DNA from 2 places in the Cupriavidus malaysiensis genome. Region 2 is predicted to be linked to the other one. Evidence: predicted binding sites of a transcription regulator. Region 2 holds the regulator's gene; the other holds the start of a gene.

Region 1 (15,872 bases), 1.2 Mb from region 2:
CGCCGCCGTTCCGGGTCGGGTCAGGTCGATGGGCTTCACAAGCTCGGTGCCCTGGTTGTGGTCCGCCGTCGCATGACGGTCCGCGCCATGGACCATCAGCACCGCCACCGCTTCCGGCTGGTTGGCCATCGCTGCGCAGTGCAACGCCGTCACGCCGGTCTGCGGGTCGGTGTAGGTGGGCGATGCGCCTTGCGCGAGCAGGATGTACATCGCCTCGATACGGCCGCCGGCGCTGGCCCACATCAGCGGGGTGAGCGCTTCGCCGGCGTGGTTCGTCGTCGTGCCGTTGATGTCCGCCCCGTCGTCGAGGTGCGCGCGGATGGCATCGAGGTCGCCGAGAAACGCCGCGGCGCACAGGGAGGCGTTGGCGATGCCGGTGGTCATGTGGTTGCTCCGTGGGTGGGTAGTGTCGATGAGTTCAGTATCGCGAGGGGGGCCGCCCTGGGTGAGTCGCGAGCCCGAGCTCACCCCCGGGGTGTCGCGACTCACGCGTGCCGGCCGGCCTGCAAACGGCGCTACGCACCTACCGGCTGCGTGGCCATCGCCACGCTGAGCAGCAGCTCCGTGCGGCACTGGCGTGCCGCACCCACCGCATGGTCCAGAGCGTTCAGGCCGTCGTGATCCACCGCGTTGATGTTTGCCCCACACCCCATCAGGAAGGTCAAAACCTTGTGGTTGCCATGCTTGGCCGCGACGATCAGGGGCGTGGCGCCCTCGTTGTCCACCCGGGATTCGAGGTGTTGCCCCTTGTCGAGGATCTGGACCAGCTCGGTGAGATCGCCGTTGGTCTTGATACGCTGGGTGATCTGGTCATACTCCCCGCGCAGGCGTTCCCGTTCTTCGTAGTAATCGTCGCCGCACGGCTTGCACGGTTTCGCCCCAGCGCCGACCAGCGCTTCAACGCAGGCCGCGACCCCGTTCTGATCGATGCTCTTCAGTGCCATATCGAGGGCGCTGTACCCATAGACGTCGACGGCGTGGACGTCGGCGCCCAACGCGATCAGTGCCGCGACCGCGTAGTGGTTCCCCAGATTGGCCGCTTCGATCAGAGGGGTGGCGCCGTCGTCGTTGCGAGCGTTCACCACCCAACCGGCAGCGACCATCCAATGGAAGCATTGCGCGCGGTCCGGGTCGGCGCCCAGCAGATCTCCGCCGCGTGCGAGCGCGTGCAGAAGGGTGTCCCCGGTGCGGCGACGGTCCGGCGTTGCCCCTTCGATCAGCAGCATGTTGATGATGAACGCGCTGCTGATTTCATAGATGTCGAAGATCGCAGTAGCGAGGGGGCAGCCATTGCTTTCCGGGCCGTACCCGTCGAACTTGAGACCGTCGGGATTCGCACCGGCATCGAGCAGTTCCCTCACGAACGCCGGGTGGTCTAGCGCCACGGCCGCCTCCAGAACAGCGGTGGCGGCGTCGGGACCCCCGATCGTTTCCAGCGCCGCCGACATCAACGTTTTGTCCAGCACGCAGCGTGCCTTTTCAAGCGAGATTTCGTTCTTGAAGTAGCGCTGGATCAGGGCATCGGCCTCCTTCATCAACTGGTCGATGGACGTGATCGGGCGACGGATTGCTGCGATGTTCGTGGTGGTCATGGGGTTGCTCCGTGGGTGTGTGGTGTCGATGGGTTCAGTATCGCGAGGGGGGCCACTCTGGGTGAGTCGTGAGGCGGGGTCGCCCAGCACCGTGGACGACTCAAGCGCTGGGCGATGCGGAGAGGGGTTAGGCGTCGACCATCCTCCTTAGCCGTCGATCGGGCCGATGTCGTCGAGCGGCATCCGCACCACGATGCGGCCCGAGCCGTCCCGGAGGATGCGGAGCAAAAGCGACCACCAGAGGGCTTCGGCGTAGGTCGGGCTGGCGATCGGGAGGTTGCGGTCAATCTGCTGGCCGCATTCCTCGAACGTGTCGTGCGGCACGAGCACCTGCGCTACCCACGCCGGGACGTGGGTGCAGGACTGCTCGATCAGCGGTTTGACGTCCACCATCGGGTGGGCGCGTTTGCCCGGGAATGCGAAGGTATGGGTCTGCTGGGTCATGCCGGTCACCGTGAAGTTGTTTCGACGGAGACCAGTGTGGGTGGGGGGGGCGCCCAGGCTGAGTTACGCCAGCGTCGCGGTTTGGACGCCGCGCAACTCACGTGGTGGGAATGGGGTCAGCGGTCCCGTGGCAACAAACCCCGGGGAACCCGGGCAGGAAGCCGGGGTACCGATCGGTGGCCGGCCCCAGGGTGCGGAGCCGATGAACGTCAGGCCTTGCGCCGACGGGAAAGCCGTTGATCGCCGCTCAAACGCCCCTGACGGGCGCGCTCGGCGGTGACGGTGGGCACGTTGTCCTCGTGCGCCAGGTACTCCGCTTCCGGGTCGTCCCGGTCGTACTCCAGCTCCTCGTCTGGCCGTGCCGGTGTCTCCACCGGCAGGAACGCGTAGCCGTTGCGGTCCAGGTAATCGCCGTGCAGCGTGCGCAACCAGCGACGCACGCCGGCCTCGATCCCAAACGGAGCGGCCCACCGGACGATCGCGCGGTGCCGCTCGCGCAGCGCCGTGAAGACCGGGTCTTCCAGCCGGCTGCGCAGGTCGCCCCGCTCACCCTTCGCGAAGATCGTGGCCAAGGCCAGCACGATTACGTCGCCCACGCTGAGCGCGCTGCCCTCACCCGCACGTTCGGTGCTGCTGACGCCCATGAGGTGCAGAAAGCTATCCGCACCCAGCTCGGCGAGCTGCTGCGCCTGGTGGCTGGTATTCGCCTTCAGGAGGGTGACCTGATCCGCCGGCGAGAGGTCGGGGTTGAGCAACGGGCGCCGGTTCAGACGCAGGTTCGCTGCGCGCGCCGGGCCGTCGAACGCCGACGGTGCTGCGTCGGGCGATCGGGTGAAGCCAGGCTTGGGGAACATCGAATGCTTCGCCCCGGATCCCGCCGCCGGCACGTCCGAACGGACGAACGCCACGCCAGTGTCCAAGTGGTCCGCGACCGCGTGACCCTCCAAGCCGCTGCCGTCGTGGTAGCGCAGAACGGGGACCCAGAGGGCCGCGATCGAGGTGTCGCCGCCCATCATCGCCCAAAGCGGTACGGGTGTCACAGTGTCGTCCGCGCACGGGCCGACCGACCAGTACAGTTCCGCGAAGCCCACGTCGATCGCCTTAAAGGGCTTGCCGTCGTGGTCGGTGCCCAGCACCGTTTCGTGTCCGGGGAACAGCCCGAAGGTGCCGCGGATCTTGTCCTCGGACGGCACGTTCGCCCCGTTCTCCCACCGGGTCCAGGCGTTGCCCGTGGTACCGCCCTGCTGCTCGCGCTGCGCCTCGTTGAGCTTGTCCATCTGCCGGCCCGAGATCATCCACACCTTGTCCGGGGCGTCGTCCACGTCGCGCCCGTCCCCCGTGAGGTGCTTCAACGACAGCAGCAGGTGCGCGCGAAAACGCGGCTCCCGTAGCCGGGGCGGCAGGTCCTCCGACCGGTTGAGCACCCGCTCCACCGTCGAGCGCATCGTGCGCGACCAGGCCTTGCCCCGGACGGTCTTCCAGTCGTCCGCGCGCTCGTCCGATCGTTTCGTTTTGGTCGTTGCGTTCGCCTTCCCTGCTGCCTTGCCCGTCGCCATCCCGCCCCCGGTGTGCTGGTCGTGTTGTTCCAGGGATTGTAGCCCGACGGGCGGCAGCCCTTCCGGGACGCGGGGCTACGGGAAGTGAGTCGCGAAGCGGTCCAGGCCCCGTGCGGGGAGCGACTCAGCTACGGAGGTGTGGGAGAAAAAAGTAGAGGTCCATCCACTTCGGAGCGGACCTCGTGAAGACCCAACGCAACTCCATCGGTCGTGATCTCGACCAGTTTTACACCAACCCCCAACTGGCTCAACGCCTTTTCGACGAGCTGATCGCCGACCACCTCGGTGATCGCTGGTCGCACGGCGTGCGCTGGCTCGAGCCGTCGTGCGGCACCGGGGCATTCCTCTCGCTGCTGCCCGAGGACGCCCTCGGGGTGGACCTCGACCCGAAGTGCCCGGGGGCCGTTCAGGCGGATTTCCTTAACTGGACGCCCCCGACCGGTGACGATCGCCCGCTCGTGGTGGTGGGCAACCCGCCGTTCAAGCACGACGTCGCGTTCTTCAACCGCTGCGCCGAGCTGGGCGCCGAACGCATCGCGTTCATCGTGCCGCGCTCGTGGCAAAAACCGTCGGTCCAGAACAAGCTCGCCCGCGCGTTCCACCTCGTCCACGAGGAGGTGCTGCCGCTCGACGCGTTCATCTTCGAGGGCCAGCCGGCCGCGGTGCCCACGGTCTTCCAGGTGTGGGAGCGCCGCGACGAGCAGCGCGCGCTGATCGTGCTGCCCACCACGCACGCGGATTTCGCGTTCGTGCCGTACGCCCAGCGCGACACCGCCGACTTCGCGATCCAGCGCATCGGGGTGAACGCCGGCGCGGTGAAGGACCTCGACGCCAAGCACCTGAGCAAGAACTCCCACCGCCTCGTGCGCGTGACCGACCGCAACCGGGTCGCCGAGGTCCGCGCGCTCTTCGAAGCCGTGGACTGGTCCCCGATCAAGGCCTGCGTCGCCGGGAACCCGAGCATCGCCAACGGCGAGATGGTGCGGGCCTACGAGACCGCCGTGGTCGACCGCCTGTTCGCCGCCACCGACTGGTTCGCGGACGTCGCCGAGGTGGTGGTCCAGCCGGCCGTCGAGGAACCGGCCGCCGTTTCGCCGACCGAGCCGGTGGCGGAGCCTGCCGTCGCGCCCATGACGATCCCGGCGGTGTACGAGCGCATCGCCGAGCTGGTCCGCGCGTCGGGGATGGACGCCCAGGGGCGCATGGTCGGCGGGGTCGTCTACACCCCGTTCGAGCTGGCGAGCGCGATGGTCGAGCTGGCCCGCCTGCAGCCCCACGAAACGGTGCTGGAGCCGTCGTGCGGCCGTGGGTCGATCGTGTTCGCCATCGTCGCCCACTGGCTGGCCCGTGGCCTGACGCACGAGCAGGTCGCGCGCTACTGCGAGCAGAAGCTGTTCGTCGGTGATCTGGACGGTCAGGCGGTCGAAGATCTCCGCACGCTCTACCGCACGTTCTTCTCCGAGCACGGCGTGACGTCGGAGCTGAACGCCCGCGTCGGGGATGCCCTGTTCGACGGCTGGCCCGGCACGTTCTCCGTGACGATCGCCAACCCGCCGTACGTGGGGCTGGGCAAGCTGCCGAAGGACTACGCAAAGCGCGTGCGCGCGTCGTTCAGCACCTGCGCGAAGGGAATGGCAGACCTCTACCAGGCCTTCATCGAGCAGGCGCAGAGCCAGTCGGACCGCTCGGTGGTGATCGCCCCGAACGCGTGGATGCGCACCAAGGCCGGGACGGCCCTGCGCAACCTGCTGCGCCCGCGTGTCCGCTCGGTGGTGGACTTCGAGCACCGCCGCGTCTTCCTCGGGCCGCTGGGGGCGAGCGTGCTGACCGCGATCGTGGTGACCGGCCCGGCCACCCAGGCACCGGTGCTGTTCCGCACGGACATGCCGCACGAGAGCGACACCCCGTGGACGGTCGCGTTCCGCCAGAGCGACGAAGCGATGGGCCCGGCTGCGTGGGCGCTGGACCCGGCGATGCCCGGGGACGCGATCGACCCCGACGCCACCACGCTGGACGAACTCGCCGAGGTGCTGGTGGGGGTGAACACCAACGCCAACGGGGCGTACGTGGTGGAGAACTGGACGGTCGACGGTGACGCGGTGCGTGCGACGAACCGCCACGGGCGCGAGGTGCGCCTGCCGTTGCAGGACGCCCCGCTGTTCCTGAAGCTGACCAAGACCGAGACGCTCGCCGACGTCCAGCACGCCCACCGCATGCTCTGCCCGTACGACGCGGAGCTGAAGGTGGTGCCCGAGGCGCAGCTCGATCCCGAGGTGCTGGACTGGTTCCGTGGCCACTCGGACCTGCTGCACGCACGCGACGGGGGCGACCTGCGCGGCTACGAGGCGTGGCACGCCTACGGGCGCAAGCAGGGGCTCTACGCGTTCGACCCGAACGAGTGTCTGCTGCTGGTGCCGTGCATGGTGGACGGCCCGATGACGCCGGTTGACGTGACCCCCGGGCAACTCGGTGGGCGCTTCCTGTGGGCGTCGGGCTTCGTGGTGCGTGCGAAGAACCCGGCCGACCACCACCGGGTCAAGGCCCTGCTGGCAGCGCCGAGCACGTGGCGCTTCCTTTACCGTCGCGGCAAGCTGTGGACCGGACGCTACCGGACGTTCACGCCGAACCAGCTCCGCATGGTGCCGGAGGTCGTGACGGTGACGCCGGTGGTGCCGCCGGTGATCGCGGTGCCGACGACGGTGTAGCCCAGCGGTTCGCCGGGCGCGGGGCTAAGGGGTGCAACGGCACCCCTCTTCCGTCCGGGTCGACGGTGTCCCGTGCAAGACCTCGGAGCCGGGGGCTCCTGCGCACGAACCCCGCCTGCGGCCTCATCGGCGTCAGCACCGGTTGTCCCCGCCCGGGCCTCCAGCCCCGGGGGTGGTTCGCGCAGCGACCGAGAGCAACACTTTTCCGCTGGTGCCCGCACGATGCGACGTGGTTCAATCGGTGCCTGCCTGGGCGTGGCGCCCAGCGACAAGACCAACGCGAGGGACCCGAGCCGTGAGCACCACCCCCACCAACCGCCCGCCCATCTGGCAACTGATCCGCGACGCGGTGAAGCCGCTCGGCCTGGGCCGTGAGATCAGCAACGCCGAGATCCGGCAGATCCTGGCTCAGGACTACCCCGACCTGAACGTGGGAACGGTGAACTGTCAGATCGTCATCTGCACGGTCAACCGCCCGAGCCGGGTGCACTACCCGGAGAACAAGAAACCCCGCCTGGCCAACGGGCCGTACGACTTCCTCTACGCCACCGGGCGCGGCAAGGTCGTCTGGTACGACCCTGACAAGCACGGCCTGTGGTCGATCGAGGAGACCCCCGAGGGGTTGAAGGTCCGCCGCGTGGACGACTCCACCGAAGAGGTGCCCGCCACGCCCGACATCGACACCGCCGAGCCGGTGGACGATGGGTTCGGCGGTGGAGCGTTCGCGCTCGAGAGCCACCTGCGGGACTACCTGGCGCGGAACCCGCCCAGCACCACCACGCACGGCCCCCTCACCCTGTTCGTCGACGCCGACGGACGGGACGGCGTGGAGTACCAGACCGATTGCGGGCCCGCCGACCTCGTGTTCCTGGATCGCGAGGGGAACTTCGTGGTGTTCGAGCTGAAGCTGGGCCGGGGGCCGGACGCCGCGCTGGGTCAGGTGCAGCGCTACATGGGGTGGATCGAGCACCACGTGGCCAAGGGCAAGACCGTGTCCGGGGTGATCGTGGCGAACTCGATCTCCGACAAGCTGAAATACGCCGGCAAGGTCGCCCCGCGCGTTCAGCTCATGGAGTACCGCCTGAGCGTGGACCTCGCGCCCGTCGCGCTGAGCGTGCCCGCACCCGGAGGTCGGGCATGATCGCGTGGTTGTCGCACACGTGGACGGCGGTGATGTCGTTCATCGAGCACCTCACCGAAGGCGAGCTGCGGCTGCTGGCCGGTGCCGTGCCGGTGGTGACCGTGCTCATCTCGGTCTTCGCCATCACCCGCCCGTTGCGCTACCAGAAAAGCGCGGCGCTGCTCGACCAGGCCGTGCGAGCGCTCGAACGCGCGTACAACGCCCTGACCGTTGACGGCACCCAGACCGCCCCGGTCCCGCCCAACCGGTTGAACTGGCTGACGGCCGCCCGCAACCTGGAAACGTACAAGGCGCTGAAGCGCGAGATCGGCGTGAAGGTCCACCGCCGGATCGCCGACGACCACGAGGAGCACTGGCGCAACCTGTTCTACCTCGCGCTCCAAGGCGACGCGTACCACCAGCCGACCTATTACCGCGAACCCGTCGCCGTCCCCCGGGCCCAGCGCACCGGCGGGATCGAACCGCATTCGGCGGTCATCGTCCACGCGTTCGCGAAGTGGCCCGACGGTCGCCCGGACCCGGTGGCGCAGGCGGACTTCGAGCGGATCTTCGAGGAGACGGACCCGCGCCCAGGCAACATCGGGTTGCGGATCTTCCTGGAAGCCCCCGAGAGCGGGACCCCCTTCCGCTTCCGCAACCTGCCGGCCCCCTACCCGAAGAGGGCCTGGTGGAGGCGCTGCCTTCGAACGCTGCGCTTGAGCAAACGCCGATGACCTCCGCCCAAGCCGCCAACGCTGTTGCCCAACCTGCGCTCAGCGCTCCCACATGGGTTTGGTTGCGGTATTGGTGATCAATCCATGCAGCGCCACCGCCGCTTCGTGGATCTTGGCGGTGACCTCCTTGATGTCGGCGACCCGCACGATCTCAACGTTGGTCTTGAAGGTGCCGCGGGCCGACATGTATGCGATGTGAACCAGACCATCCTCGTCCAGAGAAAGCGCGTTGTGCGCGTACTTGTTGCGCCCCGCCTGGGCCGCCCGTACCTTCTTGATGACGGCCTCGTAGTCCTTTAAATGAGGCACCTGATCCACGAGCTGCCCACACAGGGAGCTTACGATGTCCACCCGCTGCTGGAAGTTGCTGTGCGCCACCATCGCCAACGCGCGGATGTCGGTCGGCGACTCGTAGCCGGCCAGTTTCGAGATCGCGACCGCCGTCGTCGATTCGAGGGAGCCCCACACGCTCACCATGCGCCCGAGTTCGAGCAGGTAATCGTCGGGCACTGGCCAGTTGGGGTTGAACTCGCCGCGTTTGGAGGTCTTCTGGGTGGTCATGACTGGCTGGCCTGGGTCTTCGCTTCGATGGTTTTGAGAAAACGGACAAGGCCACCGATGTGGCTGACGATCAGAACGGCCTCGTCGTGATTCAGCATGGGATTGTCGTGCGCCAGGCTTTGGTCGTTGCGAACCGCGTTCATCGCTTCCAGGGTCGAGATGCTGGTCTTGAGGATCCGCTCGGTCATTTCGCTTTCGATCTGACCGGAGCCACGCAGGTGCTTCACGTACTCACCCATCAGGCTGTGCAACGGTTTCTCGCGCGTGACGGCAATGCCGCGTCGCTCGCAGAGCGTCCGCAAGAACTTCATCATGAAGACGTGTACGCGGTCCAAAGCCGTGGCGGGCTCGTTCGCCTCGATCGCGGCCCGAATGTGCTTCGCCGCAGCGGTGAAGTCCAGAGCGTTGACGCTCGCCGTAAAGGCGTCAACCTCGGGGACCGGACTGCTGAGTTTCAGCCGGGCAATGATCGCCTCGACGGCGGCCCGCTGTTGCGGGTCGTCCGGCAAGCATCGAAACTCCTCACCCCATTCGATCAGCGCGTCGAGCGCCCGAGCGACCGTGTGGTCGGACTCCAGCTCCCAGAAGGCACGCATCCGCTTGGCCTTGGACGTGCCTTTGAACTGGTACTTCTCGTCGTAGATGTTGAGGCCAACCTGTTCCTGGAAGAACTCACCCATCGTTCGGTCGGAAAAGTTGAGCACGAGACCGCTGCCCATGTCGAGGAACGGTTCTAGGCAACGGCGATCACGTGAGGTCAGGCTCGACATAGCAGTCACATGAAGAGGCGATAGGGGTACGCATGCCCCGGAAGATCTGGCACATTCGCGATGGTACGTGCGAGCCGTTGCGAATAGCGAATGGTCACCGGAACCGGGTCGTACAACGCGTCGTTGTTCCAGTCCATTTTGGTCAGCGCGAGGGTTTCCAACGCAGCAACTTCCAGCGGACCGCTGCCCGCGTGACGGATGATGTTGAGCGGGCGCGGAATGCTCTTGCTTCCCTGGAAAAACAAGGCACCGCTGAGCGCTGCCGACGGGGCATTGCCCGATGCCCACAACAGCGCCGACCGGTCCGTTCGCGTGAGGACAGTTCCCCGCGGCACCGGCGCTCGATCAGGCACACTTTTGGGTCCGCCCTTCTTTCCCTGCTTCAGCCACACGCCACGCCATGTGGCGCTGCTGCCGATCTCGATGCACTCCACCTCTGGAACCGTCGACAGGCCGTCGAAAACGCCTTGGAGTTCTTCGTCCTTGAACGACGTCGTTTTGTGGACGACGAGACGTCGCGGCAGCCGTCCACCATTACGCCCAAGGTAGAGGCTCAGGCTACGTGCCATTACCGCCCGCATGTCGCTCCGACTGAGAAACGGGTTCCGTCTGGCTTCGCGCGGATCCGCCACCTGCTCCTTGGCCTCGAAAGCGACGAACTGCATGCCACCGCCGTCCGCGTCGAACACCTGCGAGCAGCACGTGACGAACTGCGCGGACTTGGGGTCCCCGCGCAACGCGTAGGCGAGACCGATATAGGCCGTGTCTTCTGGTACACCGACCATCGGCGCGAGTTTCCAGGGAATGCCGCCCGCCTTGGTGAAGAGCGCGATGGCCAGGCGCCAGGCCAACGACGCCTTGAGCCGGAATGTGAAAACGCGATCGTTGATGACCTGCGTTGGGATGGCGTACCGGGCTCCAAGGGCCTTCAACGCGTCGTGGGCGTCGAATCCGTTGGCCGTGAATGCCGTTGCCCACGCATCAGGGAGATGTACCAAGACGACATCAAACTGATCGTGCAACGCATCGAGACGCGCCATGGCTTCCGACATCGCCGAAAACAACCGCTCATGGGGCGCCCCAGTACGCGCCAGGGCCATGAGATCGTCGGGCCACTTAATGTGCACGTCCTTCGGCCCCGCGACGAGCGGAACGCGAAACAGGTTTTCAAATCCGGGGAACGACGGCACGTAGTTGCGCCGGTCGCTCGCCTCGTGACCTGATCGGATCGTGTCCACCAAGCCTTTGAGCTTCGGCCAACCTGATGCAGGGGCGATTGTCGCGACACGAAGCTTCGGGGTGTAGCCCTCGAACGTCTTGCCGTTGTAGGCACCGAAACGCAAAAGGCCGCGCAGCGGGTTCTCGTCGAGGTCTGTGTCTTCGCTGTTAAACGTGAGGGCCGGCTCGTCCAGCAAGGAAAACGATGGCGCCTTCGAAAGGTTGTAGTCCATGGTCACTGGTTCCTTTGGAAGTACGCATGCTCATGGCTCGGACGGCTCCACGCCGTGATGGGCGAAACCTTGAACACGGCGTCGATGCCTTCGTCCTGGGGAACGCCCGTCGTCAGCAGAACGCGGCTCCCATCGCCCGCCAGCGTATCGGCCCACGCGTCGATGATGGCCGACCAAACGTGGTTGTAGCGCTGAGCCCATCGCTCCCGCCGCCAGTCGATGGTGGGGTCGACGAAGCGCGGACGGTCAAGGCTAGTTTCGGTGTCTGGGCGATCCTGTGCGGGTTCGGGATAAGGGACGTCGACGAACGTGGCCGGCTCGAACGTCAACCACCAGCGATCGGCAGCCTGCTCCAGGTGAAGCTCTACCCCTTCCTGGAAGGGGTACCCCTGAGGCGTCTTCCCGTATAGCGCGCTCGAATACGCGTTCCGCAGTCTGGCCTGCCGGGCCAACCGCGTCTCGCGCGCTTGCGGCGTTTCCTTGTCCGAGTCACCTCGAACCATCACCGCATGACCACTGCGCCGCCAGCGCACCCTCAGCGGACGATTTCGGCAGACGGCTCGCGTCAAAGCGTCGTATAGCAGTCCGAGCGCCCAACTGTCGTCGGCGGGTGCCAGGTTGACCGTACCGTCGAGCCGCCCGCCCGCTGGTCCGAAGGCACGAGCCAGCTCTTCGTCATTCCCGAACGCGGCTATTTCCTTTCCTCTGCTGGCGACGATCGCCCACACGTCGGCGTCCCTCAGCATCTGACGAGCATCCGGCGTGGTCACGCTCCGCTCCAGCGTGATGCGCCTCGCCACCCTCGGCATCTCCAGCACTGGGATGGCCGAGCAACGAAGAATGGGGAAAGCGCTGTGCTCCTTGGTTGGCAACGGCACCGGTCTAACCACGCTGGGCGGAGCGAACGACCCGATGTGGGCGTCGAGCTGCTGCGGCCACGTCGAACCATCGGCAATGTCTGCCGCCAACTCGTCGAACGTCTGGCACTCGACGACCGTGACCCGCACGCCTTTGGCCGCCGCGGCCTCGAGAAAGGCCCGGACGTCCGGCAACAATCCGTCGGTCGATCGGGTTACCCAATGGATCCCCGCGGGGTACGGCGTGGGCTGGGCCAGGGCATCGTTCAGAGCATTCATCACGGAAGCGTCGCGCCCGCTGTAGCCGACCACGATCAGGCCATACCGACCGCAAGCACTTGTCAGGACCGTACGCATTTGCGCGTCCTGCTCACGCAGTTCGTCGGTGGTGTTCTTCAGGCTGACCGACTGATAGTCGCCGTGGATCTTCGCCAAGAGCGCGCGGCTCTCGCCGAGGGCGTGCATCGCACGTTCCGCGTTGTCGATCCCCGACACCGACAGGTTAGCGCGGTCATCGGGAGCCACGAGCTGGTCGGTCACCGTCGCCGCGGTTTCCACTAGGCTGTCGAAGTTGGTCGTGAACACGCAAGGGACGCGACCGGTGGTGATCAACCCTGCAAGCACCCGGTGCGCGTAGGACGGCGTGCCCTTTTGCACCGCCAGGCTGATGTAGTTTCGCCGGTCCTGCGGTGTTGGGTAGACCGCCTCAAATGCCGCGGCGTACTCCGTGGGATCGTTCGGCGGCGGGAGGACCGAGCGTGACGCAAGGAACGTGTCGATGCGTTGGATCCAGAGCGGATCGTCAGCATCAACCTCCTTGAGCTTGGCCCCGGACAGATCACAAAAAATCCGCTTTTTGAAGTCGGTGATCATCGCATAGCCGGTGGGGATTCCCGCAGCGGCTGAAGCACCCGCCCCCAAAAGCCATGCGTATTGCGTTGGGCGAAGGCAAAACATTCTGGCGAACTGCGACCCCGAAACCGTTTGAATGCTCAAAACCGCTCCCGTCTGTTGTCGTTTTGGGCGCCACCGCAGCGCACAGGATTCTCCCGCCCTCGCGCAACGGCACGCATTGCGGGGCTGCCAAGCCGTGTCGTCAGCCCCACCCTATGTCCGACGATTGTAATCAAAAGCCCCGGTGCCACAGGGATGTCGCGATCACGTCGACCTCCCCAACGGCAACCTCACCTGCTAGACTGTATATCCATACAGTATTTGCATCACCATGAACCACCCCGTCCCCCTCGCCGAGGACCCGGCCGCTCTTTTCATCGTCGAGGCGCTTTCGCGCGTGCCGGCGGGCTTCCCCAGCCCCGCCCAGGACCACGCCCAGCGTCGCATCGACCTGAACGACGTGCTGGTCCTCAACCCGCTGTCGACCTTCCTGTTCAACGTCGAGGGCGACAGCATGAGCGGGGCCGGGATCTGGGACGGGGACAAGCTGGTGGTGGACCGTTCGATCGAGCCGAAGCACGGCCTGATCGTGCTCGCGTGCGTCGATGGGGAGTTCACGGTCAAGCGCCTGTACCGCCGCGGGGGGATCGTGAAGCTGGTGGCGGCCAACCCGGCCTACGCGCCCATCGTGTTCTCCGACGCCCAGGAAATGACCGTATGGGGCGTGGTCACCTGGAACCTGCGCCAGGTGCTCGCCACCCGGGTACGCGTGCGGGCCTGAGCCATGCCGACCTTCGCCCTCGTCGACGGGAACAACTTCTACTGCTCGTGCGAGCGGGTGTTCCGCCCGGACCTGGTGGGGCGCCCGCTCATCGTCCTGTCGAACAACGATGGCTGTGCCGTGGCACGGTCCCAGGAGGCCAAGGACCTGGGCGTGAAAATGGGCGTGCCCTTCTTCCAGATCCGCCACCTGGTGCAGGAGGCCGGCCTGGTCGCGCTGAGCAGCAACTACGCCCTGTACGCCGACATGTCCGCCCGGATGATGGCCATCCTCGGCCAGTTCAGCCCGGTGCAGGAGGTCTACTCGATCGACGAGTGTTTCGTGGACCTCACCGGGATGGGCACCCTCGCCGGGAGCCTGACGGTCTACGGCCAACTGATGCGCGAGCGCGTGCTGCGCTGGATCGGGATTCCGACCTGCGTGGGCATCGCCCCGTCGAAGACCCTGGCGAAGATGGCCAACCACATCGCGAAGAAGAACGTCGGGCGCCCGTGGTCGGGGGTGTGCGACCTGACCGCGCTACCGGAGCGCGATCGCGACGAGTTGCTGGGCCTGGTCGAGGTCGGCGAGGTCTGGGGCGTCGGCCGCCGGTTGCGGGAGCGCCTGGTCGCCGACGGGATCGCCACCGCGCTGGACCTGAAACGGGCCAGCCCGTCGTTCGTCCGGTCCACCGTCTCGGTGGTGCTCGAACGCACGGTGCACGAGCTGAACGGGATCGCCTGCTACGGGTTCGAGGCCGAGGCCCAGCCGCAAAAGCAGATCATCTGCTCCCGGTCGTTCGGCCACCCGGTGCTGACCCAGGAGGACCTGTCGATCGCGGTGCGGGATTTCGCCGCCACCGCGGCCGAGCGCCTGCGACGCCAGGGGCTAAAGGCGGGCCAGGTCCACGTGTTCATCCAGACGTCCGCGTTTCGCAAAAAGGACAAGCAGTACAGCGCCGCGGTGGTGGTGCCGCTCGCCGTCCCGGTGGGCGACACCCTGCGCCTGGTGGAGGCCGCGCTGGCCGGCCTGGCCCGCCTGTACAAGCCGGGCTTCAAGTACGCCAAGGCGGGGGTGATGCTGCTGGACCTGACGGACCGAACGGTGGAGCAAGCCGACCTGTTCGCCGGGCCCGCGCCACGACGCGAGCGCCTGATGGCCGCGCTGGACGCCGTGAACGATCGCTTCGGACGCGGGACCCTGCGGGTGGGGAACGTCGAGGGTCACCAGGCTTGGCACATGAGCCAGAACGCGAAAACGCCCAGCTACACGACCGAGTGGGAGGGGCTTCCGACGGCACGGTGAACCGATGCCGGCGTTGCGTGCGCGAGCACCTTTGAGCGGTGCGGATGGGCGCATTTTTCCTGCTATAGTGTGCCCAGGCTGTCGTCGCCTGCCGCACGCGCCCTCCGGGGCATGACGAAGACGATGTTCCACCGCACCCACCCCATTCCATAGTCCTTGTTTTCGATGGGCGGTCCGCAAAGCGTGCACCGGATTTACCGCCCTGGAGAAAGCAATGGATACGCAGCAGTTGAAGCTGCTGGCCGGGCTCGTCCGCGGCCTTTTGCAGCCCACGCACCCCTCCCTTGGTCATGGCCAGGCGCTCGACCTGATCGCAGCGCTGCCCGGGCTTCGTAACTGGCCCGAGGTGATGGCGTTCCCCGAGCGCGTCGCCGCCGCCGAGCTGGACACCACCTCAACCGGCCGCCTGGCGTTCCGCCTGAAGAAGCGCTTCGCGGTCGACATGTCGCCGCAGGAGTTGCTTGTCGCGCTGTCGCCGCCCGGTGCGGTCGTCGCCCGCGGGGCCCCGCAGATCTGGCCGTCGGGTCCCGTTCCCGGCGTCTATATCGCGACCTCCCAGAAGGCGATCGACGCCCTATTGGAGGTGTACGAGGACGCCACCGACGGCGCGCTGCTCTACGCCGAACGCGCCGGCAACGGATGGTCCAGCGCCATCGACCTGGGCGAATACGGCCTCTGGTCGTCCGGCCTGGATCGTGTGCCCAGCGGTACGTTGCTGGTGGTCGGCCCTCTCGAACTCGACCAGCAATCCTGGGATGGAACTGCGAGCCGTCTTGAAACCGCTTGCCGGTACGCGCTGGACTCGGGGCATCGTGTCGCGGTACTGCTCGACACCCCGACGCCCGAGATGCTCCACGAGGACGTTCGGCTCATGGTCACGTCCAGGGACGGGCACGTGGACGAAGAAACGGCACTGATCGGCGTCGTCACCGACGAGGGCGAGTTGCAAGCGCGCGTGCCGTTCTCCGGAGCATGGCCCACGATAGAACCGGTCACGCCGGCGGGAACCGCCGACGCTTTGCCGACGCCGCTCGTTGGACCTTTGCGTGATGCGCTCGCCGAACGTACGAACGGCTTGTTGCTGTTCGGGTCCGCCGTCATCGCCGAACATTCCGCGATGGAC
Region 2 (15,872 bases):
CGATCTGCCGGGGAATCTGCGCCTCGACCACCTCGCCAGCGTGCTGCAGCAAGCAGTTCACGACAGGCACGCCGGCCGGCGTGTAGCGCAGGGCTTCGCGTTCGACTAGGGTCGCGGACAGCCGCAACTGGTTCAACGCGCGCCTCCTTGCTGGTCCCGGGCCACCCCGCCGATCCGGCCGGGCAGCGCTCTAGCGCACCGCACCGCCGATCAGGCGGCCTGGCTCTCGCTGCTTTGTTGCGCGGCCTTGCGGGCTTCTTCGCGCTGCACTTCCTTCATCATCGGCGAGGGAGCGGTTTCGGCCTTCTTGGTCTGGACGATCAGGTGACGCAGCACCGCATCGTTGAACTTGAACGCGTGTTCGAGTTCGGCCAGGGTTTCCTTGCCGCATTCGATGTTCAGGCAAACGTAGTGAGCCTTGGCCAGCTTCTGGATCATGTAGGCCAGTTGGCGACGACCCCAGTCTTCCACGCGGTGAACCTGGCCATTCTGCGAGGTGACCAGCGACTTGTAACGCTCGATCATCGCGGGCACTTGTTCGCTCTGGTCCGGATGGACGATAAAGACGATTTCGTAATGACGCATTGACGCTCCTTTTGGGATGAGCCACCCGGGCGTCACGTCCGGTGCGGCAAGGTTGGATAGCCTGCCATTATAGCCCGCAGCAAGCTGGCACGGCAAGCAGACTGCCCGCTCAGCACTGCGCGAAGCACTGCTGCAGCCGGCCAGGGTCCGCCGCCAGCCGAGGATCCCGAGCCAGAGCGAGCAACAGCAGCGCGCGCGCCTTGTAGGGATTCAGGTCACCCGCGGAGACGAACAGGCCGGCGCCAGGATTCGGCAGTGCCGGAATCGATACATGGCCCGCACCGGTGCGGGAACTGCGCACCACCGCGACACCTGCGCGCGCCGCGTCGGCCAGCGCGGCAGCCAGCGCCTCGTGGATCGAACCGTTCCCCGCCGCCGCCACCACCAGGCCCGCCGCGCCGGCAGCCACCAGCGCGTCGACGACGATACGGGAGGGCTGCGCATAGCTCGGCACAATTTCCACCAGCGGCCACTCCCCGGCTGGCAGCGGCCAGGACCGCTCGACCCGGCGCAATGGCGCGCGCATGAAGCTCACCAGCTCATCCTGGACGAAACCGAGCGGGCCGCCCACCGGCGACACGAAGGCATCGACCGCCGAGGTATGTGCCTTGACGACATCCCGCGCAGCATGGATCTGCTGGTTCAGCACCACCAGCACGCCACGGCCGCGCGCTTCCGGATGGGCCGCCACACGCACGGCATCGAGAAGATTGAGCGGGCCATCCGCAGACAGGGAGGTCGAAGGCCGCATGGCCGCGGTCATCACTACGGGAACCGGTACCGCACAGGACAGATGCAGCAGCATGGCCGTCTCTTCCAGGGTATCGGTACCGTGAGTCACCACCACACCCGCCACATCGGGCTGGGCGCACCAGAATGCCACGCGCGCCTGCAGTCTGGCCCACAGCGCAAAGCCCATGTCCTTGCTGTCGACCTGGGCCACCTGCTCGGCCTCCAGGCGCGCCACCGACTTCAACGCCGGCACGGCATCCAGCAGCGCCGTCACCGGCACCGTGGCTGCCTGGTAATGCGCACTGCTGGCCGCGCTGGCGGCGGAACCGGCGATGGTGCCGCCGGTGGCAAGCACGACGATGCGGGGAAGCTTGGACATATCAGGGCGGGAACACGGGTGAGCCGCGATTGTAACCGTACGCCCAACCACCATCACTCCGCCGCACCGGCCACAGGTCGCGCAAATTCCACTTGCACTTCGTCACATACTGTATAAAATCACAGCATACTGTTTAAACATACAGTACCCCTGACACCAAGAACAAAGCGGCGACTCCATGGCAACCCTGACTCCGCGGCAACAACAGATCTTCGACCTGATCCGCAACACGATCCGCCGCACCGGCTTTCCGCCTACGCGCGCAGAGATCGCCGCGGAGTTCGGCTTCTCCTCCCCGAATGCCGCCGAGGAACATCTGCGGGCACTGGCGCGCAAGGGCGTGATCGAGTTGACCCCGGGCGCCTCGCGCGGCATCCGCCTCAAGGTCTCGCGCAGCGATTCGGAAACACCGGACCAGTTCACATTGCCGATGGCCGGCGTGATGCAACTGACCCTGCCGCTGGTCGGCCGCGTCGCGGCAGGCAGCCCCATCCTCGCCGCCGAGCACATCGACCGGCAGTATCAGGTGGATGCCTCGGTCTTCGACGAACAGCCCGACTATCTGCTGCGCGTACGCGGCCTCAGCATGCGCGATGCCGGCATCCTCGACGGCGACCTGCTCGCAGTCAAGCGCGCCAGCGAGGCCAGCAACGGCAAGATCGTGGTAGCACGCCTTGGCGAGGACGTCACTGTCAAACGCTTCAAGCGACGAGGCGACAGCATCGAGCTGATTGCCGAGAACCCCGACTACCCCAACATCCTCGTGAAACCGGGAGAAGAAGAGTTCTCTCTCGAGGGTATCGCGGTCGGACTGATCCGTCCGGCCGGCTTCTAGCGCAGCCGGCCCGACCCCTCGCCGCCGCCAGGTCTGCAGCGTGGCGGCACCTGCCTCACCGTTCCGAAGGCGCCCGCCGACGCTGGCGCCATCCCCCGACTATTGTCAATCGACAGGTGCAACCATGCCGCAAGCCAATACCATCTCCGCCCGCCGCCCGGTCAAGCCAGTGCCTTTCCGCCAATGCAAGGGCGTGCGCATCTACCAAGGCGCGCAGCGCCGCACCATGGTCGGCAGCATGGCCGCCATCTGCCGCATGCTGGAGTTGGCCGAGCCGGCCAAGCTGCACGTCTGAGCCTGCGCGGCACCCGAGTACGCACGGGTACGTGACAGGCGCGGCTCGCCGTGCCGTGCCTGTCACGCCGGGCATTCGCTTTGCCGCATTCGCTTTGCCGCGCATCTGCTTTGCATGATGCACGACGGCGCCCGAGCAATCGCATGCCCGAGCGGTCGTCGCGCACCAACGATTCCGCGATGTTCCATGGCGCCTTCAATCCGCGTCCAACCCTCTGCCTATGCCAGGCAATGCGTAGGGTGCCCCTCCCTTGATGCACACTCCGCCCCTCGTTCGAAGGGGGCATTTCCGTATCTTTACCGTTGTTTGCAATTGCAGCGGCGCGCAGCACGTCAGTGCCGGCGAGATTCGCGTGCCGGCTCGCTAGAATGGCCGCTGACATTGGAATAGCGCCGCACCGGCAGCAGCTCCATCTGCGGAGTCGCCGGCAAGACTGACAGGCGCTCGTACGCGCCGCGCTGCTGCATTGCCGAGGCATACCACGCTGCCTGCCTCGGCACACCGACCACCCTCCGGACAGCGCTCCCGGCCACCACAACGACTACAGATCGGGGACCTCGCTTGCCGCTTCAAACTGTCCAGGTTCTGGCCTTGGGCAATCCCGCCATCGCCACGCTGCTATCCCTGTGCTTCCTGCTGGCCTGGAGCTACGAGCGCGCGCAGCGTCACCTGTTGATGTTCTGCGCATCGTTCCTGATCTATGCCTTGGCCGCGTCAGCGCAGATCCTGCAACTGCCGCGCGACGCTGGCGTGAACCTGCTGCTGTCCTGCGCGCTCTACCTGGGTAGCACCCTGTTGCTGTTGCGCGGCGTCGTAGCACGCGCCGACGCGCAGTTCGATGCCGTGCCGCTGACCACGCTGGCCTGTCTGCAGTTGATCGCGCTGGCGTACTTCCACTATGCCGACGACCAGATCGCGGCACGCATCTACATACTCCACGGCGGCATCGCAGTGATGCTGCTGACCGGCGTCGCGCGGCTTGGCAAACTGCGCCTGGGCGCCGCCGTCGACCGCGCGCTGTATTGGATCCTGCTGGCGTTTGCGCTGAGCTTCGTGCCACGCTCGGCGCTGACCATCACATCCGCCGCGTCCGGCAACGCCGACTCACTAGCGCACTCGCCCTTCTGGATCGCACTGCAGCTCAGCCTGGTACTGTTCGGCATCGTGCTCGGCCTGGCCCTGCTCGCAGGCGCCATGTCCGACGTGATCGACAAGCTGCGCGAGGAACGCGACACCGATCCCCTGACCCGCCTCCACAACCGCCGTAGCTTCGAGGTGCTGGCTGAGCGCGAGATTCCGCCCCGCCAAGGCCAGCCGCTCAGCGTGCTGCTCTGCGATATCGATCACTTCAAGCACATCAACGACACCCACGGCCACGCCGCAGGCGACACGGTCCTGTCGGAATTCGGCCACCTGGTCCTCGCAAGCATCCGCCATCGGGACATTGCAGGCCGCATCGGCGGCGAAGAGTTCGCCATCCTGCTGCCCGGCACCGACGTTGCGAGCGCGCTGCACCTCGCCGAACGCCTGCGCCACACGCTCGAGACGACGGCATTCGAGGCCCTGCCCGGCACATGTACCGTGACCGCCAGCTTCGGCGTCACCGCGCTCGCCGCCGGGGAATCGCTAGATGACCTGCTGACCCGGGCCGACATGCTGCTTTACACCGCCAAGCGCGAGGGAAGGAATTGCGTGGCATTCGAGCACAATCCGCCACCGGCACAACTGGCGAACTCCCGCCAGGCGGCCTAGGCAGGATCCGCAGCGCGACGAGGAGCAAGGACGACTATCAGCCGACCTTGCCTGAAAACCGGTGCGACCTCAGTCCTTACCAGCCACCTGCGCGCCGGCAGCTCCGCCTGACGCCGCAGGCCAGGGCTCCGCATGCTCGATCGGTGCGGCCTTGCCGTTGCCCAGGATAGCTCCATCCACAGCGTACTTGGCAGCGACCCGCGCCTGCACTGCATCCATGACGGCACGCACCGCCGGCCCCGCACCTTCTGAGGCCGCCACCCCGGTGGCCGCCCGGGCCTTGGCGCCAAGCGGATAGAACACAAACTCGACACCCTCCGGCACCCCCGCCTCCTTGGCCAGGCGCCGGTTAAGCTTGCGCAGGTATTGCTTCTTCGAGACCGTCGTTTTCGCCATCGCCATCTCCTGGAGAGTCGAGCAATGCTAGCATGGCAGGACGAGGCACCGTATCGAATGGTCTACGCCATCCATTGGCCGCAACCGCAACAGGCCCGGGAACGGCTGCCGAGAAAGCATCGGCACATCGAAGTCAAAGCGTGCAATCGGAGCTATGCCAACCGCATCGTTGGACAAGCCCGCATCCCTAACTTAACGACTGGGATTTCCCCGTGAAAACAGCACACTACCGCGCGGCGAGCCCAAAGCAAAACGGCCGCTTCTGCAAGCGGCCGTTCTACAAGAAATTCCTGGGGTGGCTGATGGGACTCGAACCCACGACGACAGGAATCACAATCCTGGACTCTACCAACTGAGCTACAGCCACCGTCGTTTTGCTGCTTTCGATTCGTTGCGAACCGTCGATCAGCGAAAACCAGGATTATACGGAGAAGTTTCCGTCATGGCTAGTACTCAACACAAAATTTTTCAGCACCCACCGAGAGCCGCTGACGCATGCCCGAGAAACGGCATGCGCCGTCCACCAGCTCAACGACGGCTCAGGTCCCACTTCGACTCGAGCAGGACCGCCTCCTTGATCGCTTCGATCGTGTCGGACTCCGTGTCGAACAGGCCCAGCAGGCGGCGAGACCTGCCGTTCAGCACGTCGGCCTGCAAGGCTTTGCTGGCCTCTCCGTCGATGCCGAAGCGCCAGCAATAGCGCGCCGTCCACTTGCCGTCCTGCAGCCGCTCGGCTACCCACACGACGCGGAAGCCTTCGAATTCCACGCCAAACAACTCGTCCAATGTCCTGCCCTCCAAGCTCAGATGCTCCCCCGCATCCCGGCCGGCCTGCCGACGGCGGCCGCACTCTCTCTTTCTCTGCTGGCTCTAGTGTCTCGCTGTTGCCTCCCTGCTCGCGCGCCGCAAGGGAACCAATCGAGCGAGGTGCGGGACTGAACCGTATTGCCAACCCGATCCCGACACCCTTCCTCATGACCTCCCTGCTACGCCTCGCCATCGTCCTGCTGGCCAGCGCATTGGCCGCATGCGCCGCCACGGGCAGTGAGACCGCCGGTACCGGCATCTCGACCTACGGCACCATCGACGTCGGGATCAGCCACACCCGCTGACCCACTTCCCTGTCGACCCAAGCAGTGCCGTCTTTGAACATGATAGACGCGCGAGCAGGGGCCTAGGGAATGTCGGCAAGCAAGCGGAACTTTTGAGAGATATCCCACCCTAAAGACTTTACGCCCGCGACCACATGTGGCGCAAGCTGCATAATATCGATTCGGGCCGCAAGAAGCTCGACGAACCACAGGCAAGACGCAGCATGCCGGTGCGGCGCAGGCATCTGTCATGCAGCTGCCACCTCGAATGGCCATCATGCGGCCAAGCCGATGACAGGATCCACCGGCAACGATGCCCGCGACAAAAAAAACAGCCCGCACAAGGCGGGCTGAATAATCAGTTGAAGAAAGCCCTGTATTCGAGGGCAGGGCCAGTGTATGGAGTCCGCCGTCACTCTGCATTTAGGGGAATCCCTTTGCCGGCGCGACTTTCCCGGTAGCACACTGCGACAACCGCGGCGCATGTGTCGCAATCTCAACGTCCGGCCAGCACCGCACAAAAAGACAATTCGGAGTTAGAGCTTTTCTTCGGACCGGCACGCCACCCTGAACGGAAGGGCGACGACAGGCGCTGTCAGACTGCCTCGGCTACCGGCTCCGCTTCGCGACGCAGATGGCTGCGCGCCTCTTCGAACAAGGCATCCACCTCAGCAGAAGAACGTGCCGCGGCCATTCGCCGGGCATCCGACAGGATGCGCCGCCAGCCTCGTCCGCCATGGATCCCCCGATGCAGGCCCAACATATGGCGCGTGACCGCCCCCATATACCCGCCTGCCTCGACATGGCGCCCGATATAGGCCTGCATGGCCAGCTCCACCTCCAGCCTCGACGCGATCGGCGTAGCAGCCCCGTAGAAGCGCGCATCGACCTCGGCCAGCAGATAAGGATGGTGATAGGCCTCGCGCCCGATCATGACACCATCGACGTGCTCGAGATGCGCGTCCATCTGCTGATAGTCCACGATGCCGCCATTGATCAGGATCTCAAGCTGCGGAAACTCGCGCTTCAACTGGTAAGCCACCTCGTAGCGCAGCGGCGGGATCTCGCGGTTCTCCTTGGGGCTGAGCCCCTTGAGGATGGCATTGCGCGCATGCACGATGAAGGTCTCGCAACCGGCTTGCGCAATGGTGCCGACGAAATCACGCACGAAATCGTAGTGTTCGATAGTGTCGATGCCGATGCGGTGCTTGACCGTTACTGGCACCGAAACCGCATCGCGCATCGCCTTGACGCAGTCCGCGACCAGCGCCGGCTCCGCCATCAGGCAGGCACCGAAGGCCCCGCGCTGCACCCGTTCGGAGGGGCAACCGCAGTTCAGGTTGATTTCCGCATAGCCCCACCGCTCGCCCAATCGTGCAGCATGAGCCAGGTCGGCTGGTTCGCTGCCACCGAGCTGGAGCGCTACCGGCTGTTCCACCTCGTCATAGTCGAGATGGCGCGCCACATCGCCATGCAACAGGGCACCGGTCGTCACCATCTCCGTGTACAGCCAGGTATGGCGGCTCAACTGGCGGTGAAACATGCGGCAATGGCGGTCGGTCCAATCCATCATCGGGGCGACCGAGACGCGGCGGGGGGTGGTTGTCATGGAAAACGGCTTCAAAACGGATTGAGCAGGCAGGGGCGGCCCTGCCTTGGTGGAACGGCCGCCGCGCAGCGGCCCGCGCGCCTTGCGGCGAGCACATCTGCCTTGCACAAGGCATTTCACGGCACTTCATGCCCGTGCGGCAAAGCGCCAGCACACTGTGTGGCGCGAGGACGAGAGTATAGGCTACCGTGCGCGGCAGCGCTGGTGGGCCGGCGCTTGGCATCCGCGGCACACCGCATGCTCGCCACTTGCCACAGCCCACCCCAGTGGCTATACCAAAAGCGGCAAACTCTTTTTTGCCAGACTCGTTTTGACAGAGGCCCTCCGCTGCACGGCAAGGGCCTCTCTTTTGCATGCCGGCAATGAATGCCGGCGATGCCCTGCCCGCGGATGCATGGAACCGGTCCGGCCGGCTTCCCACGCCAATCCGAGTCACCCCTCTCCAGTGTGATGCCGACGCAACGATGCTGCGTGCATACTCACGGTTCACCGAGCCAAAGAGCCGGCGTGTGCACAAATGGAATGGGTCAATCGATATGAGCGCTACGCTTACCGTCAGTGGCTATGTCCTGATCAGCCTGCTCGTTCCCATGGTCGGGGCGCGCTGGCTCATCAAACACCACCCCGCGATGCGGGAGGATGTCCCCTCCGAGTCCGAGGCCTGGCCCGCTTCGGACGCCAACCGCCAAGGAGACGAATAACCGGCCACGGCCGCCGCCAGCCGGGCCCGCAAGGTCCTGCCGGCCGACGCCGACCAGGGCCCATCGGGCGGCGCCCGCCCTGGCCCTGGATCGGTCGCCTCAGCGCGCGGCGTTACGCTCCAGCCAGGCCGTATAGGCATCCATATACTTCTGCAGGAAGCCTCGCGTCGACTCGTTGGCAATACCGCCCTGCGCATCGAAGAGCTTGTCGACGCCGCTGAGATAGGCCTCCGGCTGCTGCAGCACCGGTACATTGAGGAAGACCAGCGACTGCCGCAGATGGTGGTTGGCGCCGAAGCCGCCGATGGCACCGGGCGAGGCGCTGACCACGCCGCCCGGCTTGCCGTCCCAGGCGCTCTGGCCGTACGGCCGGGACCCGACGTCGATAGCATTCTTCATCGCGGCGGGCACCGAGCGATTGTATTCCGGGGTGACGAAGAGCACGCCGTCGGCACGGCGGATGCGGTCGCGGAATGCCGTCCACGCGGCAGGCGGATCGGCATCCAGATCCTGGTTATAGAGCGGCAGGTGCCCGATCTCGACCAGCTCCAGCTTCACGCTGGCCGGCGCCAGCGCTACCAGCGCCTGCGCCAGCTTCCGGTTCAGGGAGTCTTTGCGCAGGCTGCCCACCAGCACGGCGACATCACGAGGATTGCTCATTGGGGTTCCTTTGACGAAGTGATCCGAATCCCGCCGGCCAGCCCTGCGGCGACAGCCGGGCCCGGCGCGCAAGCTGCCGCGCCAATCGGCACTCTACCCCATCTGGATGCCATCTGAGCGCGCGCCCGCGCCCAAGCCGCGCCCAAGCTGCACTCAGCCTGCGCTGAGGCCGGCGAGCGGGTGTTGCGCGCCGCGCCACGGGCTGTCGAAGAACGACAGCACGCGCTCACGCGCAACCTCGTCGAGCCGGGCGGGCTGCCACCTGGGCCGATGGTCCTTGTCCACCGCCAACGCCCGGATGCCTTCGATGCCATCGCCGCCACGGAACACGTAGTGCATCATGTCCAGCTCCATGCGCAGTTCGTTCTCGAGCGACATGTCGCGGGCACGGCGCACTTGCTCCAGCGTCACCTTGAGCATCAGCGGCGAGCGCGATCGCAGCGCCGCGGCGGTCTGCGCGGCCCAGTCGCCGGCGGCATCGCTGACCGCCGCCAGGATCGACTCGACGTCCGGCTGCGCGAAGAAACCATCGATGGCCGGGCGCTCGCGCGCCAGCATGCCCTGCTCCGGCGCGACGCCCGCACGGTGCGCCGCCGCGGCCGCGTCGAGCAGGGCGAGCACTTCCTCGCCGCTGGCGAAGCTGCGCCCGCGCAACGCGGCCAGCGCCTCAGCCATCGCATTGGACGGCAGGTAAAGGTCGGCCAGTCCTGCATAGAGCGCATCCGCCGCGCCCAGGACGGTGCCGGTCAGGCCCAGGTATTCGCCGAGATGGCCCGGCGTGCGCGCCAGGAACCAGCCGCCACCGACGTCGGGAAAGAGGCCGATATTCGTTTCCGGCATGGCCATCCTGGTCCGTTCGGTGACGATGCGCCGGCGCGCACCCTGCGAGATGCCCATGCCGCCGCCCATCACCACGCCGTCCATCAGTGCAATATAGGGCTTGCCGTAGCGATGGATCTGATGGTTGAGCGCGTACTCTTCGGCGAAGAACTGGTCCAGCAGCGGATCCTTGGCCAGCGCTGCCTGGTGGAAGAAGCGGATATCGCCGCCGGCGCAGAAGGCCTTGCCGCCGGCACCGGCCACCACCACCGCCACCACGCCGGGCGCCTCGGCCCACGCGGTCAGCGCGTGCGTGATGGCCCGGATCATGTCGAGGGAAAGCGCGTTCAGCGCTTGCGGGCGGTTCAGCGTCAGGTAGCCAATGCCACCCACTACTTCGGTCGTCACGAAGTCCGTCATCTGTCTCGTCTCCACTTCTCAGCAAAAATTCAAGCCGGCATTCTACGCCAGCCATCGGCGCGCACGGCCCCGGGCATCGGCGCCTCAGGCGAGGCGAAAGGTGGCCATCAGCCGCGTCAGCCGCTGCGCCTGGTCATCCAGCGCGGTGGCGGCTGCCGCCGCCTGTTCGACCAGCGCGGCATTCTGCTGCGTCATCGCATCCATGTGCGACACCGCTTGGTTGACCTGCTCGATGCCATGCGACTGCTCGTCGGACGCCGTGCTGATGCCCCCGATGATGGCGCTGACCCGCTGCACAGCGTCGACGATATCCTGCATCGCTGCACGGGCCTGGTCGACCAGGCCCGTGCCGTCGCGGACATCGGCCACCGAGGCGCCGATCAGCGAGCGGATCTCCTTGGACGCCGCGGCGCATCGCTGGGCCAGGTCGCGCACATCGCCGGCGACCACGGCGAAGCCCCGGCCGTGCTCGCCGGCACGCGCCGCCTCGACCGCCGCGTTCAGGGCGAGGATATTGGTCTGGAACGCGATCTTCTCGATCACCTCGATGATGTCGACGATCTTGCCCGAGCTGGCATCGATCGACTGCATGGTGCGCACCACGCGCGACACCGCCCCGCTGCCCCGCTCGGCCAGGTCGGTGGCGGCGATCGCGAGCGCCCTGGCCTCGCGCGCGCTGTCCGCGTTCTGGCGCACGGTGCCGGTCAGCTCCTCCATGCTCGAGGCGGTTTCCTCCAGCGAGGCTGCTTGTTGCTCCGTGCGCTGCGAAAGGTCGGTGTTGCCCGAGGCGATCTGCTGGCTGGCGCTGGCAATCGCATCGGCGCCGCTACGTACCTCGCTCACCATGGCGACCAGGCTGGACTGCATGCGGCCAAGCATGCCCAGCATGCGGCTGGTTTCGTTGCGTGCATGCTCATTGGCGCCGTGCACCTCCGCGCGGACTTCGCGCAGGTCGCCCGAGGCGATCTGCGCGAAGCGGCCGATGGCGATATCGAGCGGCCGCACGATCGATTGCCGCAGGCGCCAGGCCACCACGGTGCTGAAGGCCAGCCCGAGCAACAGCACGCCGCCGGCCAGCGCCAGCAGACGGTCGTAGCGCTGCTGCGAGTGCTCGTACACCGCGGCTGCGCTCGCTACCTGCAGCCGATTCAGGTCGCTGTTGACCGCGGTGAAAGCAATATCGAGCTTGGGGATGGTATCCAGCACGTAGCGCATCACCGTGTCGCGGTCGCCCGCATGCAGCGCCGCGATCATGGGCGCCACGCCTTGTGTGAACAGCGCCTCGCGCCGGGCGGAAACCTCGGCGGTGGCGCGCTCCGCCTCGGGCGAGCGCGGCAGCGCCAGATAGGCTTTCCAGGCGGCCTCCGACTGGCGCGCGAAGCCTTGCGCGCCCTCCGCGCGGGCGCGCGCGTCGGCGGGGTCGGTGGCAAAGGTGGCCTGGTCCAGCAGCACGCGTACCAGCAACTGGTTGGAGCGCGCCTCCGCCAGGTCGACCGCAGCCTTCAGCTGCTGCTGGTAGATCTGACGTGTGGCTTCATTGCTGCGCGACATGCCCAGCCAGCCGACTGCGCCGACAATCAGCAGCAAGCTGTTGGTGACGACAGTCAGGAACCACAATCTGGCTCCGATCGTAGTGTTGCGAAACATCCTGGCTCCTCCGGAAACGGCTGCCCATGCAGCGATCAGCTGGTCTACGGCGCGCGCATTCGAAGCTTGACCGTTTGCCAAGGACGGACTGAATTGCATTTTTGTCAGGGATGGCGGCAGGTGGAGCCGATGCCACCCGCGCCATGCTGCACTGGCGTTGGCGCAACACGGCTCGGCGTATGGAGGAATCCCTCAAGCCAAACCCGGAACGAAGCGCGCACACTGCCCGCATGACCGCATCCGCATCCGCATCCGCATCCGCGTCCGCCAGCCAGGCCGCCTTCGATCCCGGCCTGATCCTGCTGGCCTTCGCCCCCGCCTTCGTGCTGACGATCGCAGCCGAGGCCTGGTACTGGTCGCGCCGCGACGGCTCGGTCTACAGCCTGCGCGACACCGTCTCCAACGCCACCCTGGCGCTGATGCACCAGGCCTCCGACGCGGTCTTCCTCTGGCTGATGGTGCGCACCGCCTACACCTGGTGCTACCAGCACGGGCTGCGCGCCATGCCCGAGACCGCCTGGTCCTTCGTGCTGCTGCTTGTGCTGCAAGATCTGCTCTACTACGGCTTCCACCGCGCCAGTCATCGTGTGCGCTGGCTTTGGGCCTCGCACGTGACCCACCACTCGTCGGAGGGCATGAATTTCTCCACCGCCTTCCGGCAGAGCCTGACCTATCCGCTGTCGGGCATGTGGGTGTTCTGGCTGCCGCTGGCCTGGATCGGTTTCACGCCGGACTGGGTCATCCTGGCGGTGGGCTTGAACCTGGCCTTCCAGTTCTTCGTCCACACCCGCCTCGGGCGGCGCTGGCCCAGGCTCGAGCGCGTCATCAACACGCCTTCCGTGCATCGTGTGCACCACGCGCGCAATCCGCGCTACATCGACCGCAACTATGCCGGCGTGCTGACCGTCTGGGACCACCTGTTCGGCACCTTCGTGCCAGAGGAAGAGGCGCCGCACTACGGCATCACCCGCCGCATCGCCACCCACAACCCGCTGACGCTGACCTTCCACGAATGGCGTGACATGTTCGCCGATACGTGGCGCAACCGCGACCTGCGCCACCTTTGGAAGCCACCGGAGTGGCAGCATCCGCGCGACGCCCAACGCGCGCACGCCGGCCGGCCCGGCTGATCCGCGACCGGTGGCGCAAGCAACAAAAAACCGCGCACAGGCGCGGTTTCTTGTCAGACTACCGGCATCGCGCCGGTGCGGTCAGTGCGGGCTTACGCGCCTTCGCGCGAGGCACGCTTGCGCTCGTGCTCCTTCAGGTGGCGCTTGCGCAGGCGGATGCTCTTGGGCGTGATCTCTACCAGTTCATCGTCATCGATGAATTCCACCGCATACTCCAGCGACATCTGGATCGGCGGCACCAGGCGCACGGCCTCGTCGGTACCCGAGGCGCGCACGTTGGTGAGCTGCTTGCCCTTGATCGGGTTGACCACGAGGTCGTTGTCGCGGCTGTGGATGCCGATGATCATGCCTTCGTACAGCGCGTCGCCCGGCTTGACGAACATGCGGCCGCGGTCCTGCAGCTTCCACAGGGCATAGGCCACCGCATCGCCGTCGTCCTGCGAGATCAGCACGCCGTTGTGGCGCTCGCCCAGGCCGCCTTCGCGCACCGGCGCGTAGTCGTCGAAGATATGGCTGATCAGGCCGGTACCACGCGTCAGCGTGAGGAATTCACCTTGGAAGCCGATCAGGCCACGCGCGGGAATCCGATACTCGAGGCGGGTGCGGCCCTTGCCGTCCGATGCCATGTCGAGCAGCTCGCCCTTGCGGCGGCCCAGCTCTTCCATGATGGAGCCCTGGTGGCCGTCTTCCACGTCCACGGTCAGCAGTTCGAACGGCTCGTGCTTGACGCCGTCGATTTCCTTGAACACCACGCGCGGGCGCGACACGGCCAGCTCGTAGCCTTCGCGGCGCATGTTTTCCAGCAGGATGGTCAGGTGCAGTTCGCCGCGACCCGACACTTCGAAGATGGTGTCGTCACCGGTGTCGGCCACGCGCAGCGCCACGTTCGACTTCAGCTCGCGGTCCAGCCGCTCGCGCAGCTGGCGGCTGGTCACGAACTTGCCTTCGCGGCCGGCCAGCGGCGAGGTGTTGACGCAGAAGTTCATGGTCAGCGTAGGCTCGTCCACCTTCAGCATCGGCAAGGCGTCCTGGGCCTCCGGCGCGCATACGGTGCAGCCGATGCCCAGTTCCTCGATGCCGTTGATCAGCACGATGTCGCCGGCCTCGGCTTCGGGCACGATCTCGCGCTCGAGGCCCTGGAACTTCAGCACCTGATTGATGCGGCCCTTGATCGGGCTGCCCTCGGGACCGAACTTGACGACTACGTCCTGCAGCGGACGGGCGCGGCCGCGCGAGATGCGGCCCACGCCGATCTTGCCGACATAGCTGGAGTAGTCCAGCGAGATGATCTGCAGCTGCAGCGGGCCGTCCGGATCGTCGTTACGCACCGGCACCTTGTCCAGCACGGTCTCGAACAGCGGCTTCATGTCGCCGCCGCGCACATCGTCGGTCAGGCCGGCGTAGCCGTTCAGGCCCGAGGCGTAGATCACCGGGAAGTCGAGCTGCTCGTCGTTGGCGCCCAGCTTGTCGAAGAGATCGAAGGTCTGGTTGATCACCCAGTCCGGGCGCGCCCCCGGGCGGTCGATCTTGTTGATCACGACGATCGGCTTCAGGCCCAGCGCGAGCGCCTTGCGGGTCACGAAGCGCGTCTGCGGCATCGGGCCTTCAACCGCGTCGACCAGCAGCAGCACGCCGTCCACCATCGACAGCACGCGCTCGACCTCGCCGCCGAAGTCAGCGTGGCCCGGGGTGTCGACGATGTTGATGTGGGTGCCGTTGTATTCGACCGCACAGTTCTTGGCCAGGATGGTGATCCCGCGCTCCTTTTCCAGGTCGTTCGAATCCATCACGCGCTCAGCGATCTGCTGGTTCTCGCGGAAGGTGCCTGCCTGGCGCAGGAGCTGGTCGACTAGGGTGGTCTTGCCATGATCGACGTGGGCGATGATGGCGATATTGCGGATGGCGCGGGTCATTGCTGCGTCTCGCTGAAAGCGGGCCTCGAAAGATAACCCGGCATTCTAGCATGCTGCGTCGCAAAACCTTCTACGTCCAGGCGATGGGAACGCCCGGCCGGCCACGCTATTTATTGCGGATCCCGGAATAGACAATTTCCATCCTTGCCGATAGTGATTCGTAAACATATATTTGCCAGGGCAAAGATTGCATTGGCAAAAAACATGTCGGCCAACCTGATGACGCCTTCCCTGAATCCCGCCGAGTACAACATGCAGGATAGCATCGGCTATCTGCTGGCGCGGGCGAAATCCGCCTTGACGCACGAGGTCGAGCAGGAAGTGAGCGCCCTCGACATCACCCATGTGCAGGCGGTGTGCCTGATGATGCTGGGCACCGGCCGCGCCAGCACCGTCACCGACCTCGGCCGCGAAATGGGCACCGACATGGGATCGGTGACGCGGCTGCTGGGCCGCATGGAAAAGCGCGGCCTGATCGAGCGCCAGCGCAGCACCTCCGACCGGCGCGTGGTGGAACTCTCGCTGACCGAACAGGGCCGGGCCATGATGGTGCACCTGCCCGCCATCTTCATCCGCGTGGTGGAACGCCGCCTGCGCGGCTTCTCGCCGGATGAAATCACCTGCCTGCGCACCATGCTGACGCGCGTCATCGATAACAACAGCGGATAGCGCCCGGCCGCACCGCCACGACAAGACTTGAAAACCAACAGCATGGCTCCGCCTCGGAGCGACACGATGAAATCAGCCCTCCCCTTCCCGCCCGCGCGGGCCGCGCATTTCCTGATGCGTCGCGCCGCCCCGCTGGCGCTGACCGCGCTGGCCGCAGCCGCGCTGGCCGGCTGTGCGGCCTTCGGCGATGCGCACAGCACGCTGAGCAAAACCGACCCGGCCGCGCTGGCCGCCTCGCA

What was found. Region 2 encodes LexA, which represses DNA repair genes until DNA is damaged. Its sites were predicted from a motif close to ACTGTATNNNNATACAGT; they were not measured.
Region 1: BKK80_RS08480 (LexA family protein) is a predicted target of LexA. The motif match lies at 12,986-13,003, and genes of this name have one in related genera.

Annotation. Positions count from the first base shown of each region.
Region 1 is NZ_CP017754.1:1,938,028-1,953,899, reverse strand. It holds gene BKK80_RS08535 (ankyrin repeat domain-containing protein) at 1-384, opposite strand, end outside; gene BKK80_RS08530 (ankyrin repeat domain-containing protein) at 516-1,592, opposite strand; gene BKK80_RS08525 (hypothetical protein) at 1,740-2,036, opposite strand; gene BKK80_RS08520 (hypothetical protein) at 2,246-3,592, opposite strand; gene BKK80_RS08515 (Eco57I restriction-modification methylase domain-containing protein) at 3,775-6,297, shown strand; gene BKK80_RS08510 (endonuclease NucS domain-containing protein) at 6,593-7,438, shown strand; gene BKK80_RS08505 (hypothetical protein) at 7,435-8,151, shown strand; gene BKK80_RS08500 (hypothetical protein) at 8,191-8,712, opposite strand; gene BKK80_RS08495 (abortive infection family protein) at 8,709-9,482, opposite strand; gene BKK80_RS08490 (argonaute/piwi family protein) at 9,488-10,933, opposite strand; gene BKK80_RS08485 (SIR2 family protein) at 10,936-12,663, opposite strand; gene BKK80_RS08480 (LexA family protein) at 13,016-13,465, shown strand; gene BKK80_RS08475 (Y-family DNA polymerase) at 13,469-14,749, shown strand; gene BKK80_RS08470 (hypothetical protein) at 14,964-15,872, shown strand, end outside.
Region 2 is NZ_CP017754.1:3,178,641-3,194,512, forward strand. It holds gene priB (primosomal replication protein N) at 1-136, opposite strand, end outside; gene rpsF (30S ribosomal protein S6) at 211-585, opposite strand; gene BKK80_RS14365 (asparaginase) at 695-1,696, opposite strand; gene lexA (transcriptional repressor LexA) at 1,875-2,531, shown strand; gene BKK80_RS37085 (hypothetical protein) at 2,656-2,826, shown strand; gene BKK80_RS14375 (GGDEF domain-containing protein) at 3,418-4,578, shown strand; gene BKK80_RS14380 (hypothetical protein) at 4,648-4,974, opposite strand; tRNA gene BKK80_RS14385 (tRNA-His) at 5,266-5,341, opposite strand; gene BKK80_RS14390 (hypothetical protein) at 5,503-5,760, opposite strand; gene BKK80_RS37090 (hypothetical protein) at 5,949-6,086, shown strand; gene dusA (tRNA dihydrouridine(20/20a) synthase DusA) at 6,661-7,674, opposite strand; gene BKK80_RS14400 (NADPH-dependent FMN reductase) at 8,475-9,035, opposite strand; gene BKK80_RS14405 (enoyl-CoA hydratase/isomerase family protein) at 9,189-10,274, opposite strand; gene BKK80_RS14410 (methyl-accepting chemotaxis protein) at 10,359-11,921, opposite strand; gene BKK80_RS14415 (sterol desaturase family protein) at 12,152-13,051, shown strand; gene typA (translational GTPase TypA) at 13,144-14,964, opposite strand; gene BKK80_RS14425 (MarR family winged helix-turn-helix transcriptional regulator) at 15,169-15,633, shown strand; gene BKK80_RS14430 (efflux transporter outer membrane subunit) at 15,700-15,872, shown strand, end outside.